DNA from 3 places in the Lentibacillus cibarius genome. Region 1 is predicted to be linked to each of the others. Evidence: predicted binding sites of a transcription regulator. Region 1 holds the regulator's gene; each other region holds the start of a gene.
The links. The regulator Rex, encoded in region 1, represses fermentation and respiration genes when NADH is low (regulators of the CRP and FNR family bind a similar motif). The targets are predictions, from matches to a motif close to TTGTGAAATATTTCACAA.
Positions count from the first base shown of each region.

Region 1 (11,219 bases):
ATTACCCCTTGTTATATCGCGGGGTGGAGCAGTCTGGTAGCTCGTCGGGCTCATAACCCGAAGGTCGCAAGTTCAAATCTTGCCCCCGCAACCAAAATTATTCAATTAACTACACCGAGTAGTCATCAATGTTAATTGAATATCAATAGTACTTTATGAGTGCAATCAAAAATAGTTTAATTTATTTTTTAAGTAAGCATCTCACTAGCTGACAATAGCTGTAGTATAACATTATTATTAGGTCCGGTAGTTCAGTTGGTTAGAATGCCTGCCTGTCACGCAGGAGGTCGCGGGTTCGAGTCCCGTCCGGACCGCCATACTAAATGCGAACATGATTTCCGGGGAGTGGAAACATGTTTTTTTAATATGAAGAACATAGTGTCATAAAGGCTGCAAATAAATAAATACTGTTTATATAGAGACGTTAAAATGAAATACATAACGATACAGCCGTTTCGATTCATAAAGAAACGGTTTTGTTGTATCTAGGAAATGATAGATTTGGATTGCTGCGGACAGCTTAGGCCCCAAACCAGCCACGCCAGATTGACGCACAAGACGTGCCAATGCAGGCATTGCGACTGGACGTCGCGGTTTTAGCCTTCGGACGCACAGGACGTGCCAGTGAGGGCGCCTATATAAGACGTGACGAACTTAGTCTGTTCTTCCAATCTTCAAACTGATGATTAGTAGGACAGGTAAGGTTATATATCCTGTACATGCGTGATAAATTAAGATGGAATGCTTTTTCTTTTTCTACTTCGTTTGCTATTATAAAGTTAACGTTCACCAACATTTTTAATGTTAAAAGATGACCTTACAAGAAATCTTCGGTACACGATACGAGCTGAGATAAAGGGTCAAGGTTTCCGAAATAGGTAAAATAAACGATATGGTGGTTTGCACATGGATGAGTTTACTTTTATTGATCAGATAAAGCAATCGTTGTATAAGCAGCCAGCGTTGGTAAAAGGTATCGGGGATGACGCGGCAGTTTTTCGTCAATCAGCGCAGGATATCGTTACAGCTGCAGATACATTAGTAGAAGATGTCCATTTTTCCAGGGCATTGATGGACGCTTTTTATATTGGCTACCGAGCACTGGCGGCAAATATAAGTGATATAGCTGCAATGGGGGCAGCACCGGCCTTTTACCTAGTATCAATCGTCATTCCGGATCCTTGTTCTGATGAAGAATTGAATGATATATACAAGGGTATGTCTTATGCGGCGTCTGACCATCGCATGGATTTAATTGGTGGTGACACAGTTTCCGGCAATGAGCTATCCATTGCCATCACGGTCATTGGCTTTGTGAATAGGAAGCAAGCGCGGCTTCGGAGCGCGGCAGAACCTGGTGATGTTTTGTTTGTGACAGGTACATTAGGGGACGCTGCTGCGGGGTTTCATATTTTGAACAGTAACAAGTTCTATAAAGACAGTTCATACTACATGGATAGACACCGTATGCCACAGATTAGATCAGCTTTTGCTAAACAGCTGGAGCCATTGACTAGGGTCGCACTAAATGATATAAGTGACGGGCTTGCCAGTGAAGCAAATGAGATTGCCGAGGCTTCGCAAGTCAGTCTGACCATCTATGAGAATCAACTTCCTGTCAGGGATTCCTTTGAGCAGTTTTCTGAAGAAGAGCAGCATAAATGGAAATTATATGGTGGGGAAGACTTTGAACTGTTAGGTGCTGTTCCGGAAAGTGAGTGGGAACAGCTAAAAAGCATTGCTGCGAGAAACAGCACACCGCTGACTGCAATCGGATATGCTAATAATAGGGAAAATAAGGATCATCATGTATGGTTAGTGGATGATAGCCATACACCTAAACGTCTACTGAAAAAGGGGTATACCCATCGAAGCAGGTGATGATATGGACGATTATCAAATAACAACACACACGGATAATGAAACTGAACGGCTTGCTGAAAAACTTGCATCGCTTTTGAAACCAGGTGATGTCGTTACGTTAGAAGGTGACCTTGGGGCAGGAAAAACAACGTTCGCAAAAGGGATTGCTCATGGCCTGGGTGTTAAGCGCACGGTAAATAGCCCGACGTTTACTATCATTAAAGAATATGAAGGGGAGCTTCCTTTTTACCATATGGACGTCTATCGGCTAGAGGACAGTGATGAAGATATTGGTTTTGATGAATACTTTAACGGTGATGGTGTTTGTGTTGTTGAGTGGGCACATTTTATTAAGGAGCACCTCCCTGAAGCATATTTGAATATAACCATCACTTATGCTGATGAACATACACGTGTGCTGACACTTTTCCCCGGGAATGCACATTTCAAATCAATTGCAGCCGAGTTGATCGGTTGATGGCAAGGAGTTACTGGCAATGAATATATTAGCTATAGATACATCAAATCAAGCGATGGGTGTGGCGGTGCTGAAAGACGGACGGCCCTTAGGCGAGTTCATGACAAACATAAAGAAGAACCATTCGGAACGGTTGATGCCGGCAATCGTTCATCTAATGCATGAGGTGAATATGACACCTGTCGACTTGGATAGAATCGTGGTTGCAAAAGGTCCTGGTTCTTATACAGGGGTACGCATTGGTTTGACAACGGCAAAATCAATGGCATGGTCGCTCGACATTCCTGTTACGGGTGTTTCCAGTCTGGAAGTACTTGCCTGGCAGGGACGTTTTTATGATTCGTATATATGTCCATTTTTTGATGCACGGCGCGGTCTTGTTTATACAGGGCTATACCGGTGGCAAGAAGGGATACTTGTACCGGTAGCGGATGAGAGGAATATAGTCATGGACGATTGGCTGCATAAGCTGGCGAATATGCAACAAGAAGTACTGTTTGTAAGTCCGGATATGCAATTACATCAGGAACGAATTTTGGAACAGATGGGAAGCCGGGCAGTTATTCCCCACGGGACTTGCAACGTGGCGAATCCATCCCATTTAGCATTGGCTGGACAACAGAAATCACCAGATGATACACATATGCTGGCCCCCAATTATTTACGGTTGGCGGAAGCGGAAGCAAAATGGCTAAAAAAACAGAAGGAAGACAAGTAAAATGGCTGAACTGGTTATTCGTAAAGTAAACAGTGCTGATATAGATGACATCGTGGACGTGGAGCAGGCTTCTTTTTCATCGCCATGGCCAAAGGAAATTATGTTGCAGGAAATAGTCGATAATCACCATGCTCACTATTACGGCATGTTTCTGGATGGGCAGATGATTGGGTACGCAGGGATGTGGCATGTTATTGATGACGCACAGATTACAACGATTTCTGTTATTCCGAGTTTTCGGGGGAAAAAGCTGGGCGAGAAGTTATTTTTATATGTGATTGAACAAGCTATGTATATGGGAGCGAAACGCCTTTCCCTTGAAGTCCGTGCATCCAATACCACTGCCCAACGCATGTACCGGAAGTTTGGACTCGTACCGGGTGGCGTCCGCAAAAATTATTATACAGATAACCAGGAGGATGCCATTGTTATGTGGGTGGATTTATCATGAATAATGATAGGTATATAGTTGGAATAGAAACGAGCTGCGATGAAACAGCTGCTGCAATTGTCAAAAATGGCCGGGAGATCGTTTCCAATGTGGTTGCATCGCAAATTGATAGTCATAAACGCTTCGGTGGTGTAGTACCTGAAATTGCGTCAAGGCATCATGTTGAGCAAATGACGATCGTTCTTGAGGAAGCGTTCAAACAGGCTGACATGACATGGGAGAAAATAGATGCAGTTGCTGTTACAGAAGGCCCGGGCCTCGTCGGAGCATTATTGGTGGGGGTTAATGCTGCTAAAGCGCTGGCGTTTGCCAAACAAAAGCCGTTGATTGGTGTGCATCATATTGCTGGCCATATCTATGCGAATCGATTTGTTTCGGAATTTGAATTTCCGCTGCTCGCATTGATCGTCTCCGGCGGTCATACAGAACTAGTTCTAATGAAAGAACACGGCAAGTATGAACTGATTGGTGAGACACGTGATGATGCGGCAGGGGAGGCGTATGATAAAGTAGCCCGTATGTTGGAACTGCCATACCCAGGCGGTCCGCAAATTGACAAGCTCGCTAGTAAAGGTGAAGCATCCATTGCTTTTCCACGTGCCTGGCTGGGAGAGGATAGCTATGACTTTAGCTTCAGTGGCTTAAAGTCATCAGTTATCAACACGATCCACAACACCACCCAACGCGGGGAGGATATCAACAAAGAAGCGATCGCTGCCAGTTTTCAGGCAAGTGTTGTCGATGTGTTAACGGCCAAAACGTGGAAGGCTGCACAGGCCTATCGTGCCAAACAGGTAATTGTAGCTGGCGGTGTTGCAGCAAATAAAGGACTCCGTGATTCGCTGACTGCTAAATTCAGTGGGTCAGGTATTCCACTTTTGATACCGCCGTTAAATCTTTGTACAGATAATGCTGCGATGATTGCCGCAGCTGGATTTGTAAATTTTGAACATGGCAAACGGTCTGGCTGGGATTTGAATGCTAATCCATCATTACCGTTAAAGTGAAATGTCCACAGCGTCCTTGAAGGGCCTGTGGATATTTTTTGCGAAAGCATATTAATTGGGATGTGTGTATGTGGATGGATTGTGTGGATAAGTCCGTGTTTTTCTGTGGATAATGTGGGTAACTAAAAAAAACACTGCTAAATAAGTTACCTCATATACGTTAACTTGTGGATAACCTGTGCATTGCTATTTTTGAGCGGTCTTCATCACCTGTTGATATAGTGGGAAAATATAAAAAACCCGCATGATTTAGCATCACACGGGCTACCTTTAATCCTCCTCTTGCAGTTCGGTCCACTCTTCCATTAACGAGTCAATTTTTTGTTTCAGCTGATTGGTTTCTTCCGTTAGTTCAAGTGCTTTTTCATGATCTTCATAGATGTCTGGTTCGGCCATTTTCTGTTCAAGGGCAGTCAATTCCGTTTCGTGCTGTTCAATGACCGCTTCCAGTTCTTCAATGCGGCGTTGGATCTTCCGCCTCTCCCGCTGCTGCTGCTTGTTTTCATGGAATGTCGTCTTTCGATTTCCTTGTTGCACAGAAGATTCCTCTATCTCCGTTAACCTCTTGATCTCTGCCTCTTCTTGTTTTTTCTCCATGTAGTAGTCGTAATCACCTAAGTAAATGGTTGCCCCTGTATGTTGCATTTCTACTACTTTATCGGCCAGCCTGTTAATGAAGTACCGATCGTGGGAAACGAATAGAATCGTTCCGGGAAAGTCCATTAAGGCACCCTCAAGCACTTCTTTACTGTCAATGTCCAGATGGTTGGTTGGCTCATCGAGAATGAGGAAGTTGGCATTTTGCATCATGAGTTTCGCTAGTGATAAGCGGGCCTTTTCGCCACCGCTAAGCGAATGGACAGGTATCAGGACATCTTCACCCGAAAATAAAAAATTCCCTAAAACGGTACGGATATCCTTCTCATCGGTGTCCGGGTATTCATCCCATAGTTCGTCCAGCACCGTTTTGGAAAGGGTTAGTTGCTGCTGTTCCTGATCATAATAGCCAATCTCTACATTGGTGCCGAGATTGATAGTGCCTGCAGAAGGCTGAACTTGTCCGGTTATCGTTTTTAGTAACGTTGTTTTACCGACACCATTCGGGCCAGTTAACGCAATGCGCTCACCGCGGTTAGCATGAATCGTGACGTTTTGAAACACTGGATCATTCTCATATTGAAAGCTGAGCTGATCAATCTTCAATACATCATTTCCACTTGTTCGGTTGATCCGGAAAGTGAAAGAGGCCGACTTTTCGTCCCCTTTAGGCTTGTCTATACGTTCCATCCTTTCCAGCTGTTTCCGGCGGCTTTGGGCACGCTTTGTTGTCGATGCACGGACAATGTTCTTCTGAATGAAATCTTCCATCTTTTTAATTTCGTTCTGCTGTTTTTCATACTCCTTTAGTTCCTGTTCGTAATCGAGTGCACGCTGGTTTAAGTAATGGCTGTAGTTCCCGTTATATTTTTTTGATCGATTCCGGGAGATTTCATAAACCACAGCTGCCGTTTTATCAAGGAAATACCGATCGTGTGATACAATGACGATTGCTCCGGGATAGCTTCCTAAATATTGCTCCAGCCATGTCATGGTATCAATGTCCAGATGGTTGGTCGGCTCGTCTAATATTAGCAGATCAGGCCTTTTAAGCAGTAGCTGCCCGAGAGCGAGCCGAGCTTTTTGTCCACCGCTCAGTTCATTAACCGGTGTATCATATGGAATGTCACCGAAATTCAAGCCTGTCAAAACTGCTTTAATATTTGCCTCATATTCGTATCCGCCGTCCTCCTCGAACTTTTGCTGCTTTTTGTCGTAATCTGCGAGCAGCTGTTCATAATTCGTATCTGACAGAGAAGCCGTCTGTTGCATTTTTCGCTCCATTTGTCTTAAATCCTCTTGCTGCTTTAACAAATGATCGAAAACCTCCAACATTTTATCCCAAATCGTTTTATGGGATTCAAGGCTGGTGTGCTGCGTCAAATAGCCAATGGTAAGATTTTTCGGTTTGAATAGCTCGCCACTATCATGGGAAAATTCCCCCGCCATTATTTTTAGTAAGGTTGATTTACCGGCACCGTTTCTCCCAACAATAGCAATCCGGTCATTTTCTTTAATCTCCAATTTTATATTCGCTAAAATTTCATCAGCCCCAAATGATTTGGAAACATCATTAAGCTGCATTAGTATCATGATTTTTCACCTCATTCATCATGTGTCTATCGTATCATGAATTGACTGGGTAATCATCATGTGAAATTCATCACGACTTTTTTGTGTTTTTTTGTTAGAATGGATAAAGGATTACTTACAAATTAGATGGAGTTGAGCAAATGTCTGAATTCACACATTTTAACGAACAGGGCAGGGCAAGAATGGTCGATATTAGTGAAAAGAAGGAAACAGAACGAACGGCTACTGCTGTCTCAAGTATCCAATTAACAAAAGAAATATATGAAAAGATAAATGCGGGAACAATGAAAAAAGGAGATGTATTGGCTGTCGCTCAGGTAGCGGGAATTATGGCAGCCAAACAGACGTCTGACTGGATTCCGATGTGTCACCCGCTGCAATTGAAGGGAACGGACATTACGTTTGACTGGAAAATAAAAGATGGCGTTTATGAACTGCAAATCGCAGCATCCGTTAAAACAAAAGGTTCAACCGGTGTAGAAATGGAAGCTTTAACAGCAGCGTCAGCGACAGCGCTTACAGTTTACGATATGTGTAAAGCACTTGATAAAGGAATGATTATCGGTCAGACGTATCTTGTTACCAAAACCGGCGGAAAATCAGGTGAATATCATCGGGACAACAAGGGGGACTGACAGTGGATAATAGTAAAATACCGCAAGCGACTGCTAAACGACTACCACTTTATTACCGGTTTTTGAATAATCTCAACCATCAGGGAAAGAAACGTGTATCTTCAAAAGAGTTGAGTGATGCAGTTAAAGTGGATTCCGCGACGATTCGTAGGGACTTTTCCTACTTTGGTGCATTGGGAAAAAAAGGGTATGGCTATAATGTGGAATATTTGCTTGGCTTTTTCCGGAAAACACTGGATCAGGATGAACTGACCAACGTCGCTCTTATTGGGGTAGGAAACCTCGGAACGGCTTTTTTGCATTACAACTTTATGAAAAATAACAATACAAGAATCATGATGGCATTTGACGCGGATCCGAATAAAACGGGTACAAACAGTGACGGTGTACCGATTTATCATATCGATGATCTTGAAGAAAAAATGGGAGATGTACGAGTAGCGATTTTGACCGTTCCCTCTAATGCGGCGCAAGAAATCACAAATAGGCTGGTGGAATTTGGAATAGACGGAATTCTTAATTTTACGCCCGCAAGAATAACAGTCCCATCCGATGTTCGTGTTCATCATATCGATTTAGCAATTGAACTACAGGCACTCGTTTATTTTCTGAAGCATTATCCATTAGCTGAGGATGAATAAAAAGCCGATACTGAAGTATAAAAAAGAAGCAGTGCAACCGTTTAGCACTACTTCTTTTTCCTTTTTATTTTGAGATGGATAATCATCATCCGGATTCCGACACCAATGTCAAGTGTTGCAATAATTGCAAGTATAATCGTCGGAAAGTTCCAGACTGATCCGTCCGTAATGCGTACGGCAATGCTAACGAACAGTGCTCCTACAAGAAAATATATCATTGCCATCGATTTCGGTGTCATTCGCATAATAATTATTACCCCTTAGAAATGATAAGTCTCAGCTAAAAAGAATGCATGTAATAGCCGGGTTTTATGGTGTCAGTGCCATCACAATAGTCTCCAGTTGCTTTTGCAAATCTTCCAGATCCAATGCAAGCGATAAAATTACGGATATGGAATTTAAGCTCATATGAACAATGATAGGCACGATAATACGCTTCGTTTTCACATAAAGAAATGCAAATACAAAGCCCATGGAAGCGTAGACAAGCGTATGCTCAGGTTCTCTATGAATAATGGCGAAGATTAACGCCGACAGTGCCGCTGCAATAAAAAAGTTCGTCCGCTTGTAAAGTTCTCCAAAGATAATCTTCCGGAAAATAATCTCTTCTAATATTGGTGCTATAATAGCTGTAACGATGACAAAAATAGGTGCCACTCGGGTAATGTCCATAATCATTTGGGTGTTTTCCGATTCTGGTTTCACACCTAAAAAAACTTTTTCAATACGCGAAGCAATGCCATTAGCAAGATATGCCATGAAAAGTCCGGCAATAGCCCATAGAATAATTTCCCCCGTTGATAGTCCGGAATCTGCTTGGTTCCGGGTCATTTGCATATCCGGGCGCATGAGCCACAAGACAACGACCAGGCCGGCTATAAAACTGAATACGGACCAATAAATCGAGGCTTCCGTGATTCCTAACGGTGTTAATACGTACAGAAGTGGTGCAAATGCTAACACGGAAAATTGCATAATTATATACGTCAAAATCACATACCAATACCGTCTTGCCAAGATAAAACGACTCCTTTATTTTTTTATTTCTACAGTATATGCTTCAACTCAATTCTTCTATTATAAAAACAGTATTAACTATTTTATCATAATTTCCAAATACCTTATAATAGAATGGCAAGCGTGATGTACTTGAAAATTTTTTAAGAGACAATGCTTGCATTTTTTAGTTGAATTTTATAATATAATAATTGGACTTAGCACTCACTACATTCGAGTGCTAATAAAAAAACTGAAAAGGAATTAAGGAGGTTGTCGGCATGATTAAACCACTAGGGGATCGAGTTGTCATCGAGCTTGTGGAACAGGAGGAAACAACCAAAAGCGGTATCGTCCTTCCTGATTCAGCACAGGAAAAACCGCAAGAAGGAACTGTTGTAGCGGTTGGTTCCGGCCGTACAGCAGACAATGGAGAAAAAATGGCACTTGAAGTCAACGAGGGTGACCGTATCATTTACTCCAAATTTGCCGGAACAGAAGTGAATTACGACGGCAAAGAATACTTAATTATGCGTGAAAGCGACATCCTGGCAGTTATCAGCTAACCACCGGAATGTCAGCAAATAACATATAACAAACTGAGGAGGGCGATTAATCATGGCAAAAGAACTTAAATTTAGTGAAGACGCTCGTCGTGCGATGCTGCGCGGTGTGGACACACTTGCAGACGCCGTTAAAGTCACATTGGGACCAAAAGGCCGCAATGTTGTACTTGATAAAAAATTCGGTTCACCATTGATTACAAATGATGGTGTCACGATTGCTAAAGAAATTGAACTGGAAGACCATTTTGAAAACATGGGTGCACAGCTCGTATCTGAAGTTGCATCCAAAACAAACGATATTGCCGGTGATGGTACAACAACAGCTACGGTTCTTGCGCAGGCGATGATCCGTGAAGGACTGAAAAACGTTGCATCCGGTGCTAATCCGGTAGGTATCCGTCGCGGTATTGAAAAAGCAGTTGAAGTAGCTGTTAACGAACTGAAAGGCATTTCTAACCCAATCGAAGGCAAAGACTCTATTTCCCAAGTTGCTTCTATTTCTTCTGACGACGATGAAGTCGGCAACCTGATTGCTGAAGCGATGGAGCGCGTTGGTAATGACGGGGTTATCACAATTGAAGAGTCTAAAGGCTTCAATACGGAACTGGAAGTAGTCGAAGGTATGCAGTTTGATCGTGGCTATGCCTCCCCATACATGGTAACGGACCAGGATAAAATGGAAGCTGAACTGGAAGATCCGTACGTGCTGATCACTGATAAAAAGATTGGCAATATCCAGGAAGTGCTTCCAGTACTGGAACAAGTTGTTCAGCAAAGCAAGCCTATCCTAATTATTGCTGAAGACGTGGAAGGAGAAGCACTAGCTACACTTGTTGTGAACAAATTGCGCGGTACATTTAATGCTGTTGCCGTTAAAGCACCAGGATTCGGTGACCGTCGTAAGGCAATGCTTGAAGACATTGCTACACTGACAGGTGCTGAGGTTATCACTGAAGACCTTGGACTTGATTTGAAGAGCGCAACAATCGATCAGCTTGGCCGTGCTAACAAGATTGTTGTTACCAAAGACAATACAACAATCGTTGAAGGTGCCGGTGATCCGGAAGCTATTTCCCAGCGCGTATCCCAAGTCCGTGCACAAGCAGAGGAAACAACTTCCGAATTCGATAAAGAGAAACTGCAAGAACGTCTTGCGAAAATGGCAGGCGGCGTAGCAGTTATCAAAGTTGGCGCAGCAACTGAAACTGAGTTGAAAGAACGTAAACTCCGCATCGAGGACGCCTTGAACTCTACACGTGCAGCTGTGGAAGAAGGAATTGTTTCCGGCGGTGGAACAGCATTTATCAACGCACTTAGCAAGATTGGTGAACTATCACTTAAAGATGATGAGGCAACAGGTGCAAACATCGTACTTCGCGCACTTGAAGAGCCAATTCGCCAAATTGCACACAACGCCGGACTTGAAGGATCCATCGTTGTCGAGCGGCTCAAAGGCGAAGAAGTTGGCACTGGATTCAACGCAGCTAACGGCGAATGGGTAAACATGGTTGAGGCTGGTATTGTTGACCCAACTAAAGTTACTCGTTCTGCACTGCAAAACGCAGCATCCGTCGCTGCTATGTTCTTGACAACCGAAGCAGTCGTTGCTGACCATCCTGAAGAAAGCGATGGCGGCGGTGCCCCTGACATGGGCGGCATGGGCGGTATGGGTGG
Region 1 is NZ_VCIA01000001.1:2,262,094-2,273,312, forward strand. It holds tRNA gene FFL34_RS11055 (tRNA-Met) at 18-94, shown strand; tRNA gene FFL34_RS11060 (tRNA-Asp) at 241-317, shown strand; gene thiL (thiamine-phosphate kinase) at 907-1,881, shown strand; gene tsaE (tRNA (adenosine(37)-N6)-threonylcarbamoyltransferase complex ATPase subunit type 1 TsaE) at 1,886-2,341, shown strand; gene tsaB (tRNA (adenosine(37)-N6)-threonylcarbamoyltransferase complex dimerization subunit type 1 TsaB) at 2,361-3,059, shown strand; gene rimI (ribosomal protein S18-alanine N-acetyltransferase) at 3,061-3,510, shown strand; gene tsaD (tRNA (adenosine(37)-N6)-threonylcarbamoyltransferase complex transferase subunit TsaD) at 3,507-4,517, shown strand; gene FFL34_RS11090 (ABC transporter ATP-binding protein) at 4,788-6,707, opposite strand; gene moaC (cyclic pyranopterin monophosphate synthase MoaC) at 6,848-7,342, shown strand; gene FFL34_RS11100 (redox-sensing transcriptional repressor Rex) at 7,345-7,983, shown strand; gene FFL34_RS11105 (YdiK family protein) at 8,031-8,228, opposite strand; gene FFL34_RS11110 (CPBP family intramembrane glutamic endopeptidase) at 8,293-9,000, opposite strand; gene groES (co-chaperone GroES) at 9,261-9,545, shown strand; gene groL (chaperonin GroEL) at 9,598-11,219, shown strand, end outside.

Region 2 (11,219 bases), 1.3 Mb from region 1:
CTGCTGCTCCAAATCAACTTTATTTAAAGGTTCTTTTGTATTTACGTTGCTATAAATAACGGTCACTCATTAAAAGCAAAAAAGAACTGATGGTGTATTTTCCATCTGTTCTTTTTTGCAGCATTAGCTACTTTTCCTTTGATATTGTGCTCTTGAGCGATATTGCTGTGGTGCCCTTTTCGGATATGTCAGTGGTATACTGTAAAAATGAACGAGCCGTGTAAATGGAATAGAAGCAAAAAGTCCAAAAGCCGTTAGTGTATGCAGCTTAAAAATGAACGGTATGTTGGTCATTAATTGATATTTTGGGTCCAGAACAAATAGGCTTCTAAACCATGGTCCGATTGCTGATCGATAGTCAAATTCCTCAGGTGTATAATTTCCAAAAACAGTCATATAGGTTCCAATACCTGCAACAATCACAAGTGCAATGACAGAATAAAAATCTGCAAATGTTGCATGGACTCTCACGGGATCAATAACTATTTTACGGATTAAAAGAATGATTAAACCAGCAACAGTCATGATGCCTGCTAACGATCCGCCGTACACAGCACCCATATGATACAAATGGTCCGATACCCCAATCACCTCGTAAAATTCCATTGGGACGACAATTCCCATGATGTGACCGAAGAACGCAAAAATAATCCCCCAGTGAAATAATGGTGATCCAAATCGAAGCCACTTCTTTTCAAAAAATTCAGTAGATGGTGCAGCCCAGGTTAATTGCCGAAATGCAAAGCGATATAATAAACCAACGATCATGATAACTAATGTAGCATATGGGAAGATGACCCACCAGAAAATTTCACTCACACGATAACCCTCCTTTTGTTGTAACGCTACCCGTGAAAGTCTATTTCTCGCGGATAGTATGTTCAAATTTAGCGATATAATAATTACTTGCAAGATAAGCCACGTCCGGCTTGAACGCACAGGACGTGACGGTTTTAGCCTGCAAGGACGCTGACGCCTTTGTTCTTACCCATACATAATCGGAAATGGTAGTTCTTCCAAATCGGCTTCTTCTCGTTCATATTCCAGCTTTTCCATTTCCTGTTTTGTCGGCTCTGCAAAAACGGCATCCATTAATAATTGCAGAAACTGTCGGTACGGGTTTTCTTCTGGCAGGTTGCTCATTATACGATAGATGGCAATCCCCAGACGCCTAATCAGCCGCTCATTATCACTGCTGTCAGGTGCGACAGCCAAGAATTCCAGAAGCATCGGAATATAATCCGATAAATCTTCGTCTATCCGTTCGTAGCCCGCCTGATTAATTATATTTTGTAATTTAATCAGTGCGGCACCTCGTTTATTACTATCCCCGAGCTCATGGGCTGTTAGATACAACCCATTTTTTGCTCGAAGGTCAAATGTCGATACGTATTTTGTCTGTAACTCCTTGATTGTATAATGATTAAATGCTTGTAAAGCATCGATCATTTTTTGCTGCTTGTCAGGTGAAATGTTGTTAGTCTTAATCTCATCCTTTATGTCCTCAAGCTCATCAAGGAATGTTTCCTCCGGGTATGCTAGCAGACGGGCGCCGACAATGAGAAAGGTGCGTTCTTGCTGTTCCATTATTTTTTACCTCCGGATGTAAATGTAACCATTTGTTCCGGTGCAGTTTTTCTTCCGGAGGCGTATGTTGTAAGACCCTCCGGCGGTGCCAAATCCTCTAAGCTGCAGGCGCCTTGCTCATAATACAAATCATCATCCATTTCCCTACGTCCGGTTGGAATAACAAATCGCTCGTTGTATTTGGCAATACCCAAAAGCCGTGCCATATCCTCTATTTCTTCCGGATCCGTTTCAGCTTCTTTCAGCAGCTCACTCTGTCTGAATGAATCGACACCACCGACTGTTTTTCCACGCATGTATACCCGCATAGCCGTTAATTTCAGCAGTACTTTCCGAATAACTTTCGTATCCCCGGCGGCGAGAATCGATGCTAGATACTGCATAGGGATTCGCATTTGGTCAACGGCTGGAATATATCCGTCCGTGTTTAAATCGTCCTCATTTGTAAGGTGATTCATGATTGGGCTAAGCGGCGGCACGTACCAGACCATAGGCATTGTCCGGTATTCCGGATGCAATGGTAGCGCAATTTTCCATTTCATTGCCATTTTATAAACCGGTGAATTTTGTGCACCTTCAATCCATTCGTCGTTGATACCTGACTTCCTTGCCTCTTCAATGACTTCAGGATCAAATGGATCAAGAAATACGGACAATTGGGATTCATATAAATCCTGCGGGTCCTCCACTGATGCTGCTTCCTTCACTCTATCTGCGTCATACAGAACAACACCGATGTAGCGGATTTTTCCGACGCACGTTTCTGAGCAAATGGTTGGAAGTCCCGCTTCTGTCCGCGGATAGCAGAAATTACACTTTTCAGCTTTGTGGGTATTCCAATTGTAATAAACTTTGTGATATGGACACCCACTCATACAGAAGCGCCAGCCGCGGCACGCTTCCTGGTCCACTAGAACAATGCCATCTTCATCACGTTTATATAAGGCACCGGATGGGCAGGATGCCACACATGATGGATTCAGGCAATGCTCACAAATTCTTGGCAGATACATCATAAATGTTTTTTCATATTCTGTGGATATGTGTTCCTGTAACTTTTCAACAGTCGGATCCTGAGAAACGGACTCGGTTCCACCTGCCAGGTCATCATCCCAGTTGGGCCCCCATTCCGGTTTATCAATATACTCTCCTGTGATCATTGATTGCGGACGTGCCACTGGAAGATTTTCGCTTTTTGGGCTGTTAATTAGGTGCTGATAATCGTATGTCCAAGGTTCATAATAGTCTTCCATACTAGCCATGTCCGGGTTGTAAAAAATGTTCATCAGCTTAGAAATAGGTCCACCTGCTTTTAACTGCAGTTTACCATTTTTCAAAACCCAGCCACCTTTAAAGCGTTCCGTATCTTCCCAACGCTTAGGATAGCCGGTCCCCGGACGGGTCTCCACGTTATTGAACCACATATATTCTGTTCCAGGCCGGTTTGTCCACGTATTCTTACAGGTTACGGAACAAGTGTGGCAGCCGATACATTTATCCAAGTGCATGACCATCGCTACCTGTGCTTTAATTCTCAAGCCAATCTACCTCCTTCAATGCTCTGATGACGGCTATGGTATCCCGCTGATGCCCAGTTGGCCCGTAATAGTTAAACCCATAGCTTAACTGCGAGTAACCACCAATCATGTGTGTTCCTTTTGGCGTGATTCTTGTGACACTGTTATGGGTTCCACCACGTTTTTTGTTCATGGAGGTGGCAGGAACACCCATTGTTCGATCCTGTGCATGGTACATATACGCCATTCCTTTTGGTATCCGGTATGTGACGACTACCCTTGCTGCGATGGCGCCATTCCGGTTATAAACTTCGACAAAGTCATTATCTTTAAGCCCGATAGATGCTGCGTCATCCTCATTCATCCAGATAGTCTGCCAGCCTCTGAACAACGTCGACATATTGGTTGTATCCGTAAACATCGTATGGATGCCCCATTTTTGGTGTGGTGTCAAATACCTTACCGTAATCGATTTGTTTTCATTTTCTTCCACACCTTCCTCCTTTTTGAGGAATGGTCCATGTCTTAATGGAGGCAAATACAGTGGCAGTCCTTCACCGTAATCAAGCATCATTTCATGATCAAGATAGAAGCTCTGTCTTCCTGTCAGTGTTCTCCATGGGATGTTGTATTCCACATTTACTGTAAACGGTGAGTACCGTCGATGGTCTTTCTCCAAACCGCTCCAGACTGGCGTTGAAATTGCTTGTCGCGGCTGAATGGTTAAATCACGTAATGTATGATCCTCTTCTGCACGCGGTTTTGCAATATCTTCAAGCTTTTGCCCGGTTTTGGTTTCGAGTGACTTCCATCCGGCGACTGCCCGTTTACCATTTGTAGCGCCGGACATCAATAGAATGGCATTAATGGCCTGTTCGTCCGTATATAAATCCGGATTGCCTTTCCCGATGCCTTCACGTTTCGATTTGCCGAGACGTCCGCCTAATTCCTCGTAAACTTCCTCACCAGGGATGGTAACGCCCTTGCCACCGTAACCATTTTTTATTAGCGGGCCAACTGTTGTCATTTTTTGATAAACATTTGGATAGTCACGTTCGACCACTTTAAAGTTTGGCATCGTTTTTCCAGGAATAGCTTCGGTTTCGCCTTTACGCCAGTCTTTTACTTTCCCCATTGCTTGTGCGATTTCACCGGGTGAATCGTGACCAAGCGGTGAAGCAACCAAATCTTCCGTTGCTGGGAGATGTTTTTCGGCTAGTTCTGAAAACACTTTGCTAATTTCCCTGAATGTATTCCAGTCGCTTTTTGCTTCCCATGGCGGTGAAATAGCTGCATTGAACGGGTGAACGAACGGATGCATGTCTGTACTGCTAATATCATTCTTTTCATACCATGTCGCGGCAGGTAGAACGATATCAGAAAACAGTCCGGAACTTGTCATACGAAAATCGACACTAACAAGAAGATCCGCTTTACCCGTAGGTGCTTCCCCATCCGTATTGACGGTTTCCGGCTGCCATGAGTTTTCCGGTTCCGCCATTACCTGGTTGTCACCCCCGACTAGATGTTTAACAAAAAACTCGTGTCCTTTTCCGCTGTCTCCAAGCAAATTGGAACGCCAGTTGAAAAACACCCGCGGGAAGTTTCTTGGGTCGTCAGGATGCTCAATCGCCCAATCTATTTCGTTGTCTTTTATTTGGCTAACGATATCATCAATAATCTCTTGTTCCGTTTGCGCCCCTCGATCACGGCTTTCTTTAACCAGATCAATAGAGTTTTGTGAAAACTGCGGAAAGGAAGGTAACCATCCAAGTCTTGCAGCCAGTGCGTTCAGATCTGCTGGGTGCATGTCATTATACTTACCTCCCCAATCCGTCTTTTCAGCATCATCCGGCAGGCTTTCATAACGGAACTGGTCGGTGATGAAATAAAAATAGGATGTACCATTTTGGTGACGCGGTGGTTTCTGCCAGTCACCGGCAAAGGCAACTTGCTGCCAGCCTTCCTGTGGGCGTACTTTTTCCTGTCCGACGTAATGGGCCCAGCCGCCGCCATTGACACCTTGTGAGCCTGTCAGAAGTACCAGGTTCAAAATGGCACGATAAATCTGATCACTGTGATACCAATGGTTTGTTCCGCCACCCATAGCAATCATCGACTTCCCTTTTGTCCGTTCAGCATTGTCAGCGAACTCACGCGCCACTTTGATGACATGATTTTTATTAACACCTGTAATTGACTCCTGCCAAGCCGGAGTATATGGTTTTGGATCATCATAATTAGATGGGTAGTCACCCGGTAGACCACGGTCAATGCCAGTGTGCGCCATCATCAAATCATAAACGGTTGTTACTTTTACACGGTTCCCGTTAACATCCTGTATTTCTCTTACAGGTACACCGCGTTTAACAATGTCCCCTTCTTTTTCCGCGAAATAAGGGAAACTTACTGTGACCGTATCATCATAGCGATTAATGAAACTTAGCTCTGGGTCTATGAAACTACCATCGTTTTTATCAAGCTGGAGATTCCAATTACTTCCGCCATCCCAGCGAAAGCCCATACTGCCATTTGGAGCTTCCAGTGTATTAGCTACAGCATCCCACACAAGTGTTTTCCATTCGCCGAGTTCGTGTTCATCATTCAAATCGGATGCGCGAAGAAAACGATCACTGCGATATTCCCCATTCTGTTCATTCAAGGTTACTAGGTAAGGCAAGTCGGTAAACTTTTTAGCGTAATCGGTAAAGTAAGGTGTCTCTTTATCGACATAAAACTCTTTTAAAATAACATGTGTCATAGCCATTGCCAGGGCAGCATCCGTACCGGCGCGTGCCGGGAGCCAAATATCGGCAAATTTCTCATATTCCGCATAGTCCGGGCTGACACCGACAACTTTGGTTCCGTTATATCTCGCTTCTACCATAAAGTGGGCATCCGGTGTCCGCGTTTGCGGTAGATTGGTTCCCCAAATGATAAAGTATTTGGAATTGAACCAGTCAGCACTTTCCGGAACGTCTGTTTGTTCCCCCCATACTTGCGGAGAAGCCGGTGGTAAGTCGGCATACCAGTCATAAAAGCTTAGAATGGTACCACCGATTAACGAAAGAAAACGTGTACCAGCAGAATAACTGACCATCGACATAGCCGGTATTGGACTAAATCCTGCCACACGGTCCGGCCCATATTTTTTAATAGCATGGATAGAAGCACTGGCAATCATCTCACTCATGTCCCGCCATGTCGCACGAACAAAACCGCCTCTTCCACGCGCTTGGACATATTGGGCACGTTTCTCAGGTGTACTGACAATGTTCTGCCATGCTTCCACAGGGTCAAAACCTGCTTCACGCTCTTCTTTCCAAAGTGCAAACAAATCACTGCGCACATATGGATATTTCACGCGTATCGGGCTGTATGTGTACCATGAAAAGCTGGCCCCTCTTGGACAGCCGCGCGGTTCGTATTCCGGAAAATCATCGCCGGTACTCGGATAGTCTGTCTGCTGGGTTTCGGACGTGATGATACCGTCTTTCACATAGATTTTCCAGCTGCATGAGCCGGTGCAGTTGACGCCATGTGTTGACCGGACAACTTTATCATGTTGCCAGCGTCTCCGATATATATCTTCTGAATCACGCGGACGGGTGCTCTCTTCCGTCCAGCCATCATTAATTCGATTTCCCGCTTTAATATGTCTTAAACTTTCAAATAGTTTATTTTTATTCTTTTTCATTTGCTTCACCGTCCTGTGTCGCTTCAATTGGGTTAAATCGCTCCCCTAGAATTTTGAAACTACCACTGCCTGCCTCCATTTCTTCCAGGAAAATCTTTAAGCTTGGAACGTTTGAAGCAACAAGTATTAAGCGTTCCAATGTATTGTAATCTTTTATGTCATAAATGGTCTCGATGACTTTTGGTGGAATTTCACCAAATCGCATCTTCAAAATCGCTATTAAATCCTCTCGATCCTCAACATTATTTGCTTCATCTTCAAACATGAACATGTTTAGTCATCCTTTCCTATTACGGTTTCATCATCCGGTAATAATCGGCAATCATCACTTCTTTGCATGATTCCCCAACGCTTTCAATGAATTCCAACAGTTCCGTATCAAAGTTTTGCAAGGCCTCGTCTGTAAATGATTGGGATTTCTGATGAGCATATCCATCCCCGTAATAAAGGAACAGTTTGTACCCGGACGCTTCTTTCACAGCATAAACTTGGATATCGTATGGGTGGATATTGTAAAGTTCTTCCAATTTTGTTGTTATAAAGTTGTATAGTTCCGGAAGAATAATGCGTAGTGTCCGTTTTTTACTGGATGCAGTTTGTTCGGGATGCAAGATGTTTCACCTCCTGAGTGAATAAGTTGGATCAGTGATCCGGGAGCACTTCCATCTCTTTTTGATTATGCAGTTGATCAACGATAATCAATGAATGAAATCGTTGTACGACATCACTGTTTACGCCGTGTTCCGGCAGTAACTGTTTGACTTCAGCGACTAGAAGCCGCAGTAAATCGTGATCACGTGTCAGCGCAACAATGTCATCCTTTAACTCCGGATTATCTTCAACGAGATCTTTATATAAACCTTCTTCTTCTGCTTCGGCGTGAGCGAGGGTTCTTGTTTCCCATTGTTCAAGAAGCACATATGATAATTCCATTGCTTTTTCTTCTTGACTGTTATCGACAAGTTTTTCGAGCATTTTCGTCAGCTCTATCGCCTCATTCAATGTTGCTTCATGAATAGCAGAATGGCTGTCGATACGTTTTAAAGCTGGACCTGACAATACGATTCACTCCTATGCTTTAATAATAATGAAGAGATTACTAGATTAAGTCGGCTAGCCCTTGCCATCTAACAACTTCCACCAGCTTATCTCTGTTTTCCGGAATTTAATTCCGTGTTTTTCAGCATATCACGTTGGTTAGCGTGCAAACAAATCTGACACGACAAATCTCCACCAAAATGTGACAATCATCACAAAAACATAGCAACAGTATTGTCGATATTTTTCTATTGACAATAGGTGCAGGTTTTGATATGCAAGAAAATGACGTTTGAAAATGAACGATGCGTCTATATATTAGTAGACAAGATGAAAAGGAGACGATAAAGATGTTAGCCCAAGTTACCGTTAGTGGACGCGTTCAAGGAGTAGGATTCAGATATTCGGCTCAGCAGCAGGCTAAAAATTATCAGTTGACCGGATGGGTTCAAAACAAAGCAGACGGTACAGTTGAGCTGGAAGTTGAAGGTGATGAACAGCGGGTTCATGCATATTTGCGAGCGTTAGAAAAAGGGTTCAGCCCGTTTATTCGGGTGGAGAATATGGAAGTTAATCTAAATGAGAATGAAAAAGGTTATGATGACTTTTCTATAAAGTGAAAGTTTAGTTTTATTGCCCGATCATGAGTATAAAATAAAAACCGCTGATTCCAGCGGTTTTTGTCTAATTTGAATTTCTGCTTTAACGGTTCTCAAAAAATTGGCGGTTTAATTCTATATATTTATTTTCCTCTTCCGGCACTTCATCTTCCATATAAATAGCTTCAACCGGACATACCGCCTCACATGCTCCACAATCGATGCAAATATCAGGATCAATATAGAACATGTCTTTGCCTTCTTCTATACAATCAACAGGGCAAACTTCCACACATTCCCCTGATTTTTCATTTATGCAAGGTGATGTTATGATAAATGCCAACGTTACTCCTCCTTTAGATTGGACGAAATCAATAAACTATACAAATAATATTACAGAACTTTGTCGGCAAGTTCAAGCATTGAAACACATTCCTGGGCTTTTATACATATTATTTACTATTGGAATTATCAAAGGGAGAGGTTTTTTATGGAGGTCATCATTCGGTCTAATGACTCGTTTTGGTATTACAGTGAATTGTTTGATATCCCGCTTGTCTTGATCGAACAATCGAATCTGTCGTCCAATCCGTATCATTTAACTATAGGTGAAACAGTGCAAATACCCGGCTATATTGCAACTAGCAGGCAAATATGTAGGAATGATTCGTTTTGGAACATCGCCATGGAACAGAATTTACCAGTCGATATGCTCCAATTGGCTAATCCTTTAATTGATCCTGTTAATTTACAAGTCGGACAACATATCACCATCCCGCAACGTGTCAATCAATTACTATTAACGGATTTTAATCATTATACATTTGATCAAATGGTACGTGACATCAAGCAGCTGACTACCGTTTATCCATTTATCAAACAACAGATAATAGGCCGTTCCGTTATGGGAAAAGATTTAATCGAACTGCAGATTGGAAATGGAAGTAAACAGGTTCATTTGAATGGGTCATTTCATGCTAACGAATGGATTACAACCCCTGTCATTATGCGGTTTTTAAATGAGTATGCACGAGCATTGACGAATAGACTTCCGATAAGAGGAATGCAAGTATACCCTCTTATTTTAAACACGAATTTATCCGTAGTTCCTATGGCCAACCCCGATGGTGTGAATCTTGTTCTTAATGGCGCTTCTGCAGCTGGCCCTTACCGTGATGAGGTATTGGCCTTAAATAATCAAAATCCGGATTTCTCAAATTGGAAGGCGAATATTGCCGGGGTTGATTTGAATAACCAATATCCTGCACGATGGGACGTCGAAGCAGCCCGAAAGCCCAATTCACCTCAGCCGAGAGATTATCCGGGACCACATCCATTGTCGGAACCAGAAGCGCTTGCCATGGCAAAGTTAGCTAATACACGAAACTTTTGGCGAGTCAATGCTTTGCATACGCAAGGTGAAGTTATTTACTGGGGCTATGAGGGTCTCGAACCGCCTGCAGCACAGGAAATAGTCAGTGAATACAGTCGTGTAAGCGGATATCGCCCTGTTCGTTATATTGATAGTTATGCCGGTTTCAAAGACTGGTTCATAAAAGAATTTAGAAGACCCGGATTTACTGTCGAACTGGGTACAGGTGTCAATCCGTTGCCGTTTAGCCAGTTTGAGGAAATCTATCAGGAAACACTGGGGATCATGCTTGCAAATTTATATATGTAGTAAGTAATGAAAAACACCGTTCTCTCCTCTTCTTATAGAGAATTCCGAAGTTTTTCCTATCATTCCAGTTAATTTAAAAATAACAGGCAGAATAGTGCCTGTTATTTTTATAAGCTAATGTCATGTGCAGTCGGCTTATATCTCCTTGAAATAATCCTTGTAAAATCCACCGATTCGTCCGCTGTTATCGATAATAAAGTAAAATTCATCGGTTTCATTTTTGACATGGTATCGTTCTCCTGGTGTCAGTTTATTATTTACGACGAATTTTTTAGCATCGGTATGGATGCATTCAATCATTTTTACTGTTTCACGTTCTTTCCAGTTTAAGTGAATCATTAGTCAACGCTCCTGTTCGGTTTCTTGTTAACATAATAATATTATTGTAAACTTATCCAAAAAGGTATAAATAACGCCCGTACCCTTTATCTTTCATTTCTTCTTTCGGTATAAATTTCATTGCAGCGGAGTTCATACAATAACGTAGACCACCTTTGTCTTTCGGTCCATCGTTAAAAACATGGCCCAAGTGGGAATCAGCCTGTTTGCTCCTTACTTCGGTACGAATCATACCGTGACTGGTGTCTGTGTTTTCTTTTACAAGGTAAGGATCAACCGGTTTGGTAAAGCTTGGCCATCCGCATCCCGCATCAAATTTATCCTGGGAGGAGAATAAGACATCTCCGGAGATAAGATCTACATAAATTCCTTCTTCCTCATTATCCCAGTATTCGTTGGAGAATGGCCTTTCCGTTCCATTTTCTTGTGTAACGCTATACTGAATAGGTGTTAATTGCTCCTTCAGTTTTGCTGAATCGACCTTTTGCTGCCAATTTTCCTTAATAAAGTCTTCCCGACCGGAACCTTTCTTGTAAAGACGGTAATGGAATGCTTGCTTTTTATAGTAATCCTGGTGTTCCTCTTCTGCTTTATAGAATGGTTTAGCCGGTATAATCGGTGTAACAATCGGTTTGGAAAATTTCCCACTTGCTTCGATATTTTGCTTAGACTCCTCCGCTAGTTGCTTCTGTTTATCGTTATGGTAAAAAATGGCAGTCTGGTAGGACTCACCCCGATCATTAAACTGTCCGTCCGCATCG
Region 2 is NZ_VCIA01000001.1:3,548,554-3,559,772, forward strand. It holds gene narI (respiratory nitrate reductase subunit gamma) at 124-819, opposite strand; gene narJ (nitrate reductase molybdenum cofactor assembly chaperone) at 985-1,587, opposite strand; gene narH (nitrate reductase subunit beta) at 1,587-3,125, opposite strand; gene FFL34_RS17425 (nitrate reductase subunit alpha) at 3,115-6,801, opposite strand; gene FFL34_RS17430 (hypothetical protein) at 6,788-7,072, opposite strand; gene FFL34_RS17435 (hypothetical protein) at 7,092-7,412, opposite strand; gene FFL34_RS17440 (hemerythrin domain-containing protein) at 7,444-7,860, opposite strand; gene FFL34_RS17445 (acylphosphatase) at 8,190-8,459, shown strand; gene FFL34_RS17450 (4Fe-4S dicluster domain-containing protein) at 8,542-8,781, opposite strand; gene FFL34_RS17455 (M14 family metallopeptidase) at 8,929-10,119, shown strand; gene FFL34_RS17460 (DUF6501 family protein) at 10,255-10,458, opposite strand; gene msrA (peptide-methionine (S)-S-oxide reductase MsrA) at 10,511-11,219, opposite strand, start outside.
Region 2: a site for Rex is predicted at 8,040-8,057, ahead of FFL34_RS17440 (hemerythrin domain-containing protein). Genes of this name have one in related genera too.

Region 3 (11,219 bases), 410 kb from region 1:
TAATAAAGAAATTGAAATGATAAACCCTCCTCATTATTTCACAATATAGCCCTTATATGGCGTTAAAGACGCAATGATTTATGCCGCGATTGCGCCCGTGTGAGCGTCAAGTGAAATTGAACACTTTTTGCTAATTAATTTTGAACACTTTTATCCTGTTCATTTTCTTCGCCAAAAATGGATTTTCTGTATTTCATTCGGTAACTTTCCCCATCCATTTGGATTACCTCCGCGCGATGTAAAATACGATCGAGGATGGCCGTGGTAGTGGCCGGATCCCCAAGAAGGTCTCCCCAATCTTTCGGCCCCTTATTTGAGGTGAAAATGATGGTAGATTGATCATATAATTCATTAATCAGTTGGAAAAACAGATTCGCCTCCTGTTGATTCATGGCCATATACATTAAGTCATCAATGATAACGAGATCCGACTTAAGGATACGCTTTTTTCTTGTTTGCGATTTGCGAATGACATCTGCTGTTTTAAGAATATGAACCAATTCGCCCATTGGCAGGAACGAAACCTGGTAACCCCGATAAATGGCCTCAATCCCCAGCGCAACACCCAGAAAGGTTTTCCCTACGCCGGGTGGCCCCAACAGAATTAAATTATATAGTTGGTCCAGCCACGTTAGTTCTTTTAGTTGATTCAGCTGTTTTTGACTCAACGCTGTTTGTTCATGAACATCGAATTCCTCCAACGTTTTGTGAAAAGGAAATGCCGCCCATTTCATGTTGCGCTCAATCCGTTTCTCCTCTCGGCGTTTTTGTTCGTAATTCAATAAACGGGCAAGAAACTCCTGGTAGGAGGCGTCTTGTTTCTCCGCCTCCGTAATCATTTCAGGGAGTTGTTGTGCCGTTTCTGAAAGCCGTAATGTGCGCAATTGCTGTTCAAGATGGCCTGTTGATGTCATGTAGAAGAACCTCCTTCCAGAATGCTGATATAATCGGTCAAAGCCCTAGTCGTTGGCTGACAATTCTCATAAGATTTATGAACGGGTGAAGAAACGTCATTCTCCATTGCCTGATCTGTGCTCTCTGATTCCTCCTGATGCAGGTGGTTTAAGACGTCTCGAAAATCATTTCCGGAATATAATCTATTATCCACACACATTATTAATGCCTGTTCCATTCGCTGGCTATCGCTGTTTTTCGTGCATTTCGCTATGACTTGGAGCTGGTCTCTAGCGTGACGTGGGTAACATTTACGAATTTCCCCCAAATAAGTCGTCGCCCGATTCGGATTTTCAAAACGTGAAGCCAAGCTTTGGATATAGGCTTCAATATCCTTTGAACGATCCCTGCGATGATTAGACGCTTGAATGAGTTCTCCTTTTCGGTTATCGATTTTGTGTTCAGCGATGATCTCGCCGTTTCCGTCAATCACGGTCAGTATCTCACCTTTATTTAAAAGATGAACCTGATTGGACTCCCCATGTTGATAGGTACCAAGTGGCACGGAATAACGATTGCCATCGTATAGGATAGTGTTGTCCTTCCTCACCGTTACTGTTATACTAAAATCATCTTTTTTAAGTATATTTGCTTTAGGAATGACTGGGCGCAAGTGTTTCTTTTCTATTTGAAACACCGTGTCCGGTTTCTTTTTTGTTGTATTGTGTATTTTGCCGTTACCGGTTCGATCCAGCCATTCCTGACACGTCTCGTTCCATTTATCAATGTTGTCAAAAACACGATGTTTGGCAAAACCATTTTTGACGAATCCCACAACATTTTCAACTCGTCCTTTTGACTCCGGATCAGCTTTCTTGCACATATAAACCCGGAATCCCCGTTCCTCTCGATACTTCTGAAAGTCTGCTGTAAAAATGAGGTCGCCGGCATTTTCATCGACAAGAATGACACGATCCTGGTCATAAACGATTTCTTCAGGCATTCCATCAAGTTGTTCAAAGAATGTCTCATGCGCCTGGATAACGTCTTTCGTCGTAAACGGCCGATCCCACCACATCACTGTTTTATACCGTGAATTCGACAGGACAAGGCAGATAAAGTAAAGCTTTTTTTCCTCTCCTTTCGTCGTCTGTTGTTTTGTCTCACCAAAATCAACCTGTGCCTGTTGCCCCATGGGGGGATCGGGAATGGCCTCGTAGTCTCGCACATGTAATACTTTAGGAATATGATACCGCCCTCGTAATTGGCTGACATAATTGCGAACGGTACTGGCCGCAACATCCATATTTCCGTGTTTCTCTAAGAGCCAATCTTGTATCTGCGCGGCCGAAAGGTCGGGGTGCTTTTTCAACCAGGAAAAGATCTCATTTTCATAAGGATCAAGCTTTTTAGAGCGTTCCTTTGTGCCGGCAACCCAAATAGACATTTCCTCAGGCTCCCGATTCAGATAATCATAAACAGTTGTTCGTGAGATGCCAAGCTTTCTGGCGATCTGAGCAACTTTAAACCCCTGCTGGTAAAGCTGCCGTATGTCCGTGTACACTCTGAACTTGTCCACCTTTCCATACACTCCATTTCTTTGATGATATCTATTAACCTATCATATCGAAATGGCGTGCGTCTTTTTAAAATAGAGCATGTAGACTACCGCGCTCACGCTTGCTTCCTTCTCATTCGCATTAGCTTGCTCCGCAAGCAAATGCTCATTACGAAGCTACGCCCTCCAACATTTAAAAAATATTCAATTTTCAAGGTGCAAATGAATCGTTGACAGAATCAAAATGAAAACATGTAAAAGGAGATTCAGTTACCGTTGCATTGGGCAGGCCCCGGCCGGGGCCTGCCCAATGCAACGCCCCCCCAAAAGTGTTCATTTTTATTTAGCAATATCTGTCTACTTTAGTTTAGCAGTCACAGCCCGATTCTGGAATAGTCATTTTCTGCTATTGGCTGGTATTGTTTAATAAGCAAAACAGTCAATGTATGGTAAAATTATTTATGGCATTATATTATTCTTTGTAGGTGGTGATAACGACGAACTTATTTGAAAAACTATATACACTTATTATTTTCTTAGCAGTAATAATTGGTATAGGTATAGGACAAGTAGAACTAATAAAAGATAGTGCGGAAAGATTTATTGTTCCTTTATTAGTGGCGATGCTTTACATTACTTTCTTACAAATTCCTATTGAAGAAATAAAGAAAGCTTTTAAAAACATCAAGTTTACATATACTTCAGTCATTATAAACTTTGTCTGGACACCTATCCTAGCATGGTTGCTAGCAATGGTATTTTTAGGTGATAATCCAGCGTTGTATATTGGATTTATCATGCTCATGGTTACACCATGCACTGACTGGTACTTAATCTTTACAGGGATAGCAAAAGGAAATGTTGCGTTATCAACAGCAATCTTACCTTTAAACTTAATTTTACAAGTCATTTTGTTGCCTATTTATCTTCTTATTTTTGGCGGAACTACTGGAGTTATAGAACTTGGGTTTCTAGTAGAAAGTATTCTAATTGTTTTATTCATACCTTTAGTTTTAGCTGTTTTAACAAAAATGATCTTGAGAAACAAGGAGCAGCTAAGAGAGAACCTTATATCCAACCTTAGCGTGTTACCAATTATTTTTCTAAGCCTTGCAATCGTTGCCATGTTTGCTTCACAAGGGCAATTACTGCTGGATAATTTAGATTTAATGTGGCAAATTACCATACCTATTCTTTTGTTTTTCACTATAAACTTCTTTGTTGGTCAAAAGGTTGGACAGCTTATGAGGTTTCCTAACTCCAACAGAACAAGTTTAAGCTTAACTACTTTAGCAAGAAATTCTCCAATCGCTTTAGCGATTGCTATGACTGCGTTCCCAGACCAACCTTTAATCGCTTTAACGTTAGTTATAGGTCCATTATTGGAATTGCCTATTCTGGCTATCATATCTCAGCTTTTATTATTTATTTCGAATCGTAGAAGCACATAAAACAGTCGAAAGCACTCGCAATGGTGTGTGCTTTCGACTGTTCATTTTAGTAATATAAGGAGTAACCTACTCCTTTTTAATTGGCATTTGTCAGCCACCTTCTATACAAGTTGCGGTAGAACTACCAACAACTGAATTCAATTCTTGTAGTAGCGAAGGTAGACGTTTATTTTCAACCAATGTCTCTAATGATTGTTTAGTAAGTGGTATTTTATGTTTCATAAAAACATATTCCGTTTCTTTCCAAACATCAACAATTGCTGCTGGTGACATATTCGATTGTATAACCATTTCAACATCTCTCCTTTCTCCTTATTTTATCACTTTCTTATTACATAAACCTGCACCGTTAGTTTAAGTTCACCAATTCACAACCTTAGTAAATCAATGAAATGGCTCCGTTCGTTGAATATCAGTTAATCATTGCTATTGCACTAAATTGCCAGTTAGTTTTAACAAACGCTACTTTTATTTTAACATAAAATAACAATAACCTTATTGGTTTAAAAAGTTCAGTGTTGATGTACAAGGTAAAATAGCAGACCAAATAACTATGCAATTTGGTCTGCTATTTATTATGGTATTTCAAATTTTCTCCACAGAAACGGAACTACTTACGTTTCTAGTATCTTTTTTGAAAAAATTTTTTCGTACACGCTATAAAACCACTTAACCTAGCAATGATTATAATTAGACTTTTAATCATGTCAACAAAAAAATATCATACCAATTACAATTGCTATGTTAATCGGTATGATACTTTCTTATTCATTCAGTTTTTCTCCACCAAAAATGAAATCCTTAGCAAGGTTGGGCACCCATTTTTATATCCATCACGCTCGCTAGTCCTACTAACCTTTACGAACATACTGCCGCATATCATCTTTCACGCCTGCCAGACATATCTCCGCCGGGTCACCGGCCGTGTCCAGTGTGACGTCTGATCCATTGGTTGGCAGTGTTTCTTCAAAAATCGCCTCATATTCCGACACACTCACTTCAGTCCGGGATTCCAGCAATTGATTGTGTTTACCTAAAGGCAACTGCTTCCGGTAGTTGGACTGCAAGGTACCAGCAAAAAATTCACCGACCGCACCGGAGCCATAACTGAACAATCCAATTCGCGCTCCCGGCTGGAGGTCTTCCTTGTTCTCAAGCAGTGAAAGCAAACTTAAATAGAGCGATCCGGTATAAATATTGCCAACAATCCGGTTGTATTCCGCGCTGATTTGATAGTTCGTCATCAAGCGCTCCGTATCCTCATCTGCACCCTCGTCAAGTACGGCTTTGAGTGCTTTTTTGCCCATTTTCGTATACGGTAAATGGAAAGTAATTGCTTCAAAGTCGGCTAACGTGGCGTCTGTTTTTGCCTTATATTGTTCCCATACGTTCGCGAAGAAAGCAATGTATTGTTCATTGGAAAGTTTGCCATCAACTAGCGCCTTATCCGAATGAATCGGCCGCCAGAAGTCCATGACCTCATCCGTCTTGAAGGCACTATCATGATCTAATGCCAAGATGTCGGGATCGGCACTGATCAATAAAGCAACTGCTCCTGCTCCCTGCGTCGCTTCACCAGAGGTTTCCAATCCGTAGCGTGCAATATCCGACCCAAGCACAAGGACCTTACTCTCGGGATGCAGTGCAACGTGACTTTTTGCCATCTGAATGCCGGCAGTGGCACCGTAGCATGCCTGCTTCAGCTCAATCGATCGAGCATTTTCATGCAAGCCAAGCAAATGATGAACATAAATGGCCGCAGACTTGGAGTGGTCAATACCTGATTCGGTTCCAAAGATAACGAAATCAATTGCTTCCTTATCTTTTTCATCGACAATCTCCAATGCCGCATTCGCCGCCATCGTGACAGCATCTTGTGTAATCGGTGCAATCGCCATTTTTTCCTGACCAATGCCAATCGTAAATTTTTCCGGCTCCACATTTCGCCGTTCAGCAAGTTTATTCATATCCACATAAATATGGGGAGTATAAAACCCTATTTTATCAATACCTATTTGCAACGTCGTCATACCCCTTTTTCAATCAATTTCGTCTTCATGTTTACAAGCGGAATCATTAGTGATTACTTTCACAATAAAAATTATACATTCAATGATAATACAGGATGCCATGAAAAACAATGCGAAAAAAATTAAACATTCATTAGTATCTTTGCATTAAAACAACGGGCAGCACACATTTTCCTTTCCGGCATACAATGGGCACAGTACACGATAAAAAGGAGGAGACGGTATGCCTGTTTCATTACCAGTCCAAATTGAACCATTTAGCGTGAGCGGAGGGCCTAATCAACAGGTTATTTACCCCCAGGCCAGAATGGCAAATCAGTCTTTGCAAGGGTTTATCAACCAATCAATTATCCGAAAAACACAGGAGCTTATTAACAAACAAGTTAGCGATATGTCAGGGAGCATTGCAGAAATGGTCGGCGAATTCGAGATAAAGAACAACCAGCGCGGGGTATTAAGTTTAACACAATCCAACTACGCCATATATCACATGGCGGCAAACGGGATAACTTACATGAATTCTTCAACATTTGATCTGCAGAACGGGAAAGAGTGCCGGCTGCGAGATTTATTCAAGCCCGGTAGTAACTATACCAGACGCATCTCGGATATCATCAAAAGACAAATAGCCGCACGCGATATCCCGACCATTAATGAATTCACTAGAATCAGTCCGGATCAGTCGTTTTATATCGCTGACAAAACACTCGTCATTTATTTCCAGCTTTTTGAGTACACGCCGCATTCATTCGGGTTTCCGATATTTCCGATTTCCGTTTATGAGCTACAAGATATCATCAGTGAAACCGGCCCCCTCGGCCGTATGGCTACGAACAATTAAAAGAATTGAACGCCGGTCTGTCCGGTTTCTTATTCGCAGGCTGGCCTCAATTTTTGTCCCGGAAAAAAATGAGGTCAGCATGTATGTCTTCAGCAATATCGAGAATGGCAAATGAATAATGCGGAAGCGACCGTTTATCCGTTGGTGACCCAGGGTTTATAAGCAGCTGTTTCTTAACATAGCGAACTAACGGGATATGCGAATGACCAAAGATGATAACATCCATATTTTCTCCATCAAATGCTTCAATTGCCCGCTTCTCCGTCGTCTTTTTCTCCCCGTGGCCATGAACGACACCAATGTTATATCCGTTTATAGAAAAAGTTTCCTTCGCTTGTAACTGCTTTTTCACCGCTTCATCATCCACATTGCCGTAAACACCGATTACTTCTCCGTATTCGCACAATGCTTCATATACATCCATCGTCTTCCAGTCGCCTGCATGAATAATCAGATCAGCCTTCGTTAGCTCTTTGGTTAATCGGGCCGGTAGCTGTTTGCCTTTATTCGGCATATGCGTGTCCGCTGTAACGACTATCCGCATGTGAACGCCTCCTTTTTACGGCACCGAGCCGGAAAACAATCCTTAGCTCACCATCCATTGAATGTAACATTGTACCATGACATATAGAGCGATTGCATACTTATAGTTAAATTTCAGCCCGTTTTTAAATGCACTTAATCCATTAGTTCCACTCAGGATGATGACTGGCATGATCAATGGGGATAATAGAATCGATATTGCACTTCCCGATGTGACCGCAAGCACAATCAATTCCGGTGAATACGGAAGTGAGATGCTTTCCAGAATACCTGCCACCAACACCATAACCGTCAGTGGCCCGAGCCCCATAAAGCCAAGAATAATCACAATAAATGGCAGGAAATATAGCATATTGAAAAACGGAACAACTTCCTGAAACGAATAGATGCCATTAATAAGCGTCTCACCGATTCCGCTCTGGTTCATGGCAAATATAATCACACCAGCTGATGTCAGCACACTGAACTGATATGCCTTCGATGACAGACCATTTACATAGTAATCTTTCATTTCAGTGAGCATATTTTTCGGCTTACGTTTTACGAAGAAATACATACTGGCCCACACAATAATCACAAACGGAATCAGCAGCATCAGCTTAACAGCAAGCATTTCATATAATAGAAAAATAGTCCCGAATAACGTAATAAACAGGAAAGTAAATTCGATCGCCATGCGCAGCTGCACTCTTTTGTCAGACGATCGCTCAAGTACTGCCGCTATTTCTGTGTTAATTTCAGAAGTAAAGTCAATCCCATAACGTTTTTCTTCAAAATAGGAAAATAAAACAGCCATCATTAAAGCAGCTGCCGCAACAAAAAAGCCTTGCAGAATAGCCTTCCAAAGTGGTGCATTTAACGCATCAACCGCAAAGGCAAAGCTTGGTATGCTAATGATCCACATGGTTGACAACGCAAATCCACGCAGCAGCGCCGATCCTTTAAAATATTCCCACGCCTCTCCCCGCTGATGTTGCAAAATGTTACTTACAAATTGATACATCAGCGGAATGACACCAAATAATAAAAAGTACGAAAGCATATGTGTGAATAAAACCATGACAAAATAAAACTTTCGGCTGGAATCTAGTAGCTTGTGAGCAAGACCAATCAATTCCTCAATATAAGGCTCCTGGCGCAATACCCAGCCAATCATCGGAACTACCGCGAGCAAACCGATAATATCGCTCATTTGCAGCAGGCCGTTACGCATATTCCCGACATTAAATCCGCCGGTCAGCACCAAAATGACAACGCCGCCTGTGAGAAGGAAAAGCGGCAATTTGAAACGATGCAGTGTTAAATACGTCGCCGCCAGAACCAGCATGACAAGACCGATGCCGGCATGTATAGTCGATATGACATTGATTTGTAAATAGTAATTGATAAAGTGTAAGAGAGCGTACAGAAAAATAGACAGCCGCAGTCCCCTTAAAACGAATCCATCCATTCCCATACTCCTTCATAATCCAACGTTAAAAGAATGTAGACGCTAATCAGTATAACGCATAAGTTCGTGAAGGAAAACGAATCCATCTAGCTTTTGGCAAAAACGCCAAAGTTTAGCAGGAAATCGCCAAAGTTTACTGCAAAAACGCCAAAAACTAACATGAAAACGCCAGAGTTCTTTGTAAAAACGCCAAACATGGGGTCTGTAGTTGTCCTGAATCCAATTTTAAGGAGACAATTCCTGTTATAAAACCTTATTCTTCCCGCTTGTTCTTCCACCGCCTTCTGATGATCCAATATACAGCCGCACCAATAATCCCCAATATAATTAGCACTGGTAGATTGCCAATGATGAAGACAAATAGCCCTGAGAACGCCGATAGGAGAAAGTTAATGCTTTTCATGAGCTGCTGTTTCGTTTTTTCCCATGTATTTAAATCCTCTTCACTTGTAATAGTGACATTCTTTTCTTCCATCCGAATGGTGACGGTGGCGAGGTCTACCTTATTCTGTAAATAATTCATCCGACCGGTTATCTGCTCGATTTCCTCCTGTACTTTTGCCAGATCCTCTGAAATGTCGAGCAGATCTTCTGTTTTCTTGGCTTGTTCCATAAAGGAAAGCAGCCGTTTTTCCACGACTCGTTTGGACTCCAGTCGCGATTTCAAATCAACATATTCCTCTGTCACATCCTGACCGGAAATGGAGCTGTTTACGACCTTTTTGCTGCCGTCTTCCACCAGCTGGATAAATTCCCGAAAGTGTTTCTGTGGAATTCGTGCCGTAATCTGTCCACTCGCTGCCCCATCCTCAGCACCGCCTTGCATACTTGATTCAACGATATAGCCGCCCCGTTCGTTCACCTGTTTCCTGATATCAGCTGCTGCTTTTTCATAATTGTTCACTTCGATATGCAGATTGGCATGATAAATAACTTTCCGATCGGCATCGGCAGTCTTTTTAGATTTTGATGCTGCTTTGTCTTTGCTGTCGTTGCCCTTTTCCTGTTCAGTCCCGGCTTTCTTTTGTCCCCTGGAAGCATCATCAACTGTTGTAAAAGATTCATTTTTATCAACGGCTTGCTCCTCGCTCGCCCGATCAGCGCTCGAATCATTGTTCCCTGATTCATTGCTGCAGCCAGCTATCAACATGCTGACAGTAATGACAATAAACATAAAAAGTCTTTTTTTCATACTTGACCCCCGTATCTAAGAAAAAGTTTTGTTGTCAATACTGTCGGTCTCTGCTAATAAAAAGTTACATAATGAAATATCAGAGTCCCTTAAAAAAATCCTCCGTGATGCAGTTCCAATCACAGAGGGTTTTTGCTTAACTATTAGTTTTAGCACAGTATCATACACTTTTTTCTTCATTACTGTTATCAAAGTTCGAAGCTTCTTTGTAATGTCTAGTGAAATAATCTCTTGTTATTTCTCTGACTTTTCCACTTAGAGAAATAAGCGCTATCATATTCGGTACAACCATTAATGCGATAAGAACATCCAGCAATGACCAAACAAGTAGCAGACTGCCGGTTGAGCCAAATAATACGGCACCAATATAAACATAACGGAATATTAATGATGTTTTGTGACCGAACAGATACTCTGATTGTTTTTCTCCAAAATAGACAATCATAAGAATCGTTGTAATAGAAAAGAAAAACAAACATATATTGACAATAATACCGGCAAGTTCTTGACCAAATACATCCGCCATGCCCGCCATTGTCATGGAGGCAGCATTCTCCGCATCAATAACTGTCCATACATCTGTTGTCAAAATAACCAGTGCTGTGACCGTACACACCAGAATTGTATCAACAAATACTTCGAAGACACCCCAGAAACCTTGCGTTGCCGGATGCTCATTTTTCGCACCCGAATGGGCTATTGAAGCACTGCCCATACCGGCTTCATTGGAATAAACACCTCTTGCTACACCCCAACGGATAATGGCCGCAATAGCCGCTCCAGCAAATCCACCCATCGCAGAAATTGGCGTGAATGCATGTTTAAATATCATAAAAAATGCGTGCGGAACGGCATCAATATTAGCAACAATAACAATTAAGGCCGCTAACATATATACAGTAACCATAGTAGGTATACATTTTTCTGCAAATTGACCAATCGATTTGATTCCACCCAGCATCACTAATAAGATAATTCCGCTGATAACAATTCCGGTTACAATCGTCGGAATTTGAAAGGAAGATTTCATTGTAACTGCCAATGAATTAGACTGAACGGACGTACTGGCGAATACAAAAATTACTTGTATCGCCGCAAACATGACCGCAAATCCCTTCCATCCCAATCCTTTATCCATATAATACATCGCACCACCGACATAATCGCCTTTTTTATTGACAATACGATATGTAATGCCAAGGACTACCTCCGAATATTTCGTTGCCATGCCAATCAATGCGACAAGCCACATCCAAAAGA
Region 3 is NZ_VCIA01000001.1:2,672,466-2,683,684, reverse strand. It holds gene istB (IS21-like element helper ATPase IstB) at 135-914, opposite strand; gene istA (IS21 family transposase) at 911-2,473, opposite strand; gene FFL34_RS13145 (arsenic resistance protein) at 2,941-3,903, shown strand; gene FFL34_RS13140 (hypothetical protein) at 3,994-4,194, opposite strand; gene FFL34_RS13135 (hydroxymethylglutaryl-CoA synthase) at 4,755-5,924, opposite strand; gene FFL34_RS13130 (RsiV family protein) at 6,157-6,774, shown strand; gene FFL34_RS13125 (metallophosphoesterase family protein) at 6,821-7,318, opposite strand; gene FFL34_RS13120 (hypothetical protein) at 7,361-8,767, opposite strand; gene FFL34_RS13115 (DUF4349 domain-containing protein) at 9,021-9,959, opposite strand; gene FFL34_RS13110 (alanine/glycine:cation symporter family protein) at 10,120-11,219, opposite strand, start outside.
Region 3: a site for Rex is predicted at 5,981-5,998, ahead of FFL34_RS13135 (hydroxymethylglutaryl-CoA synthase). Genes of this name have one in related genera too.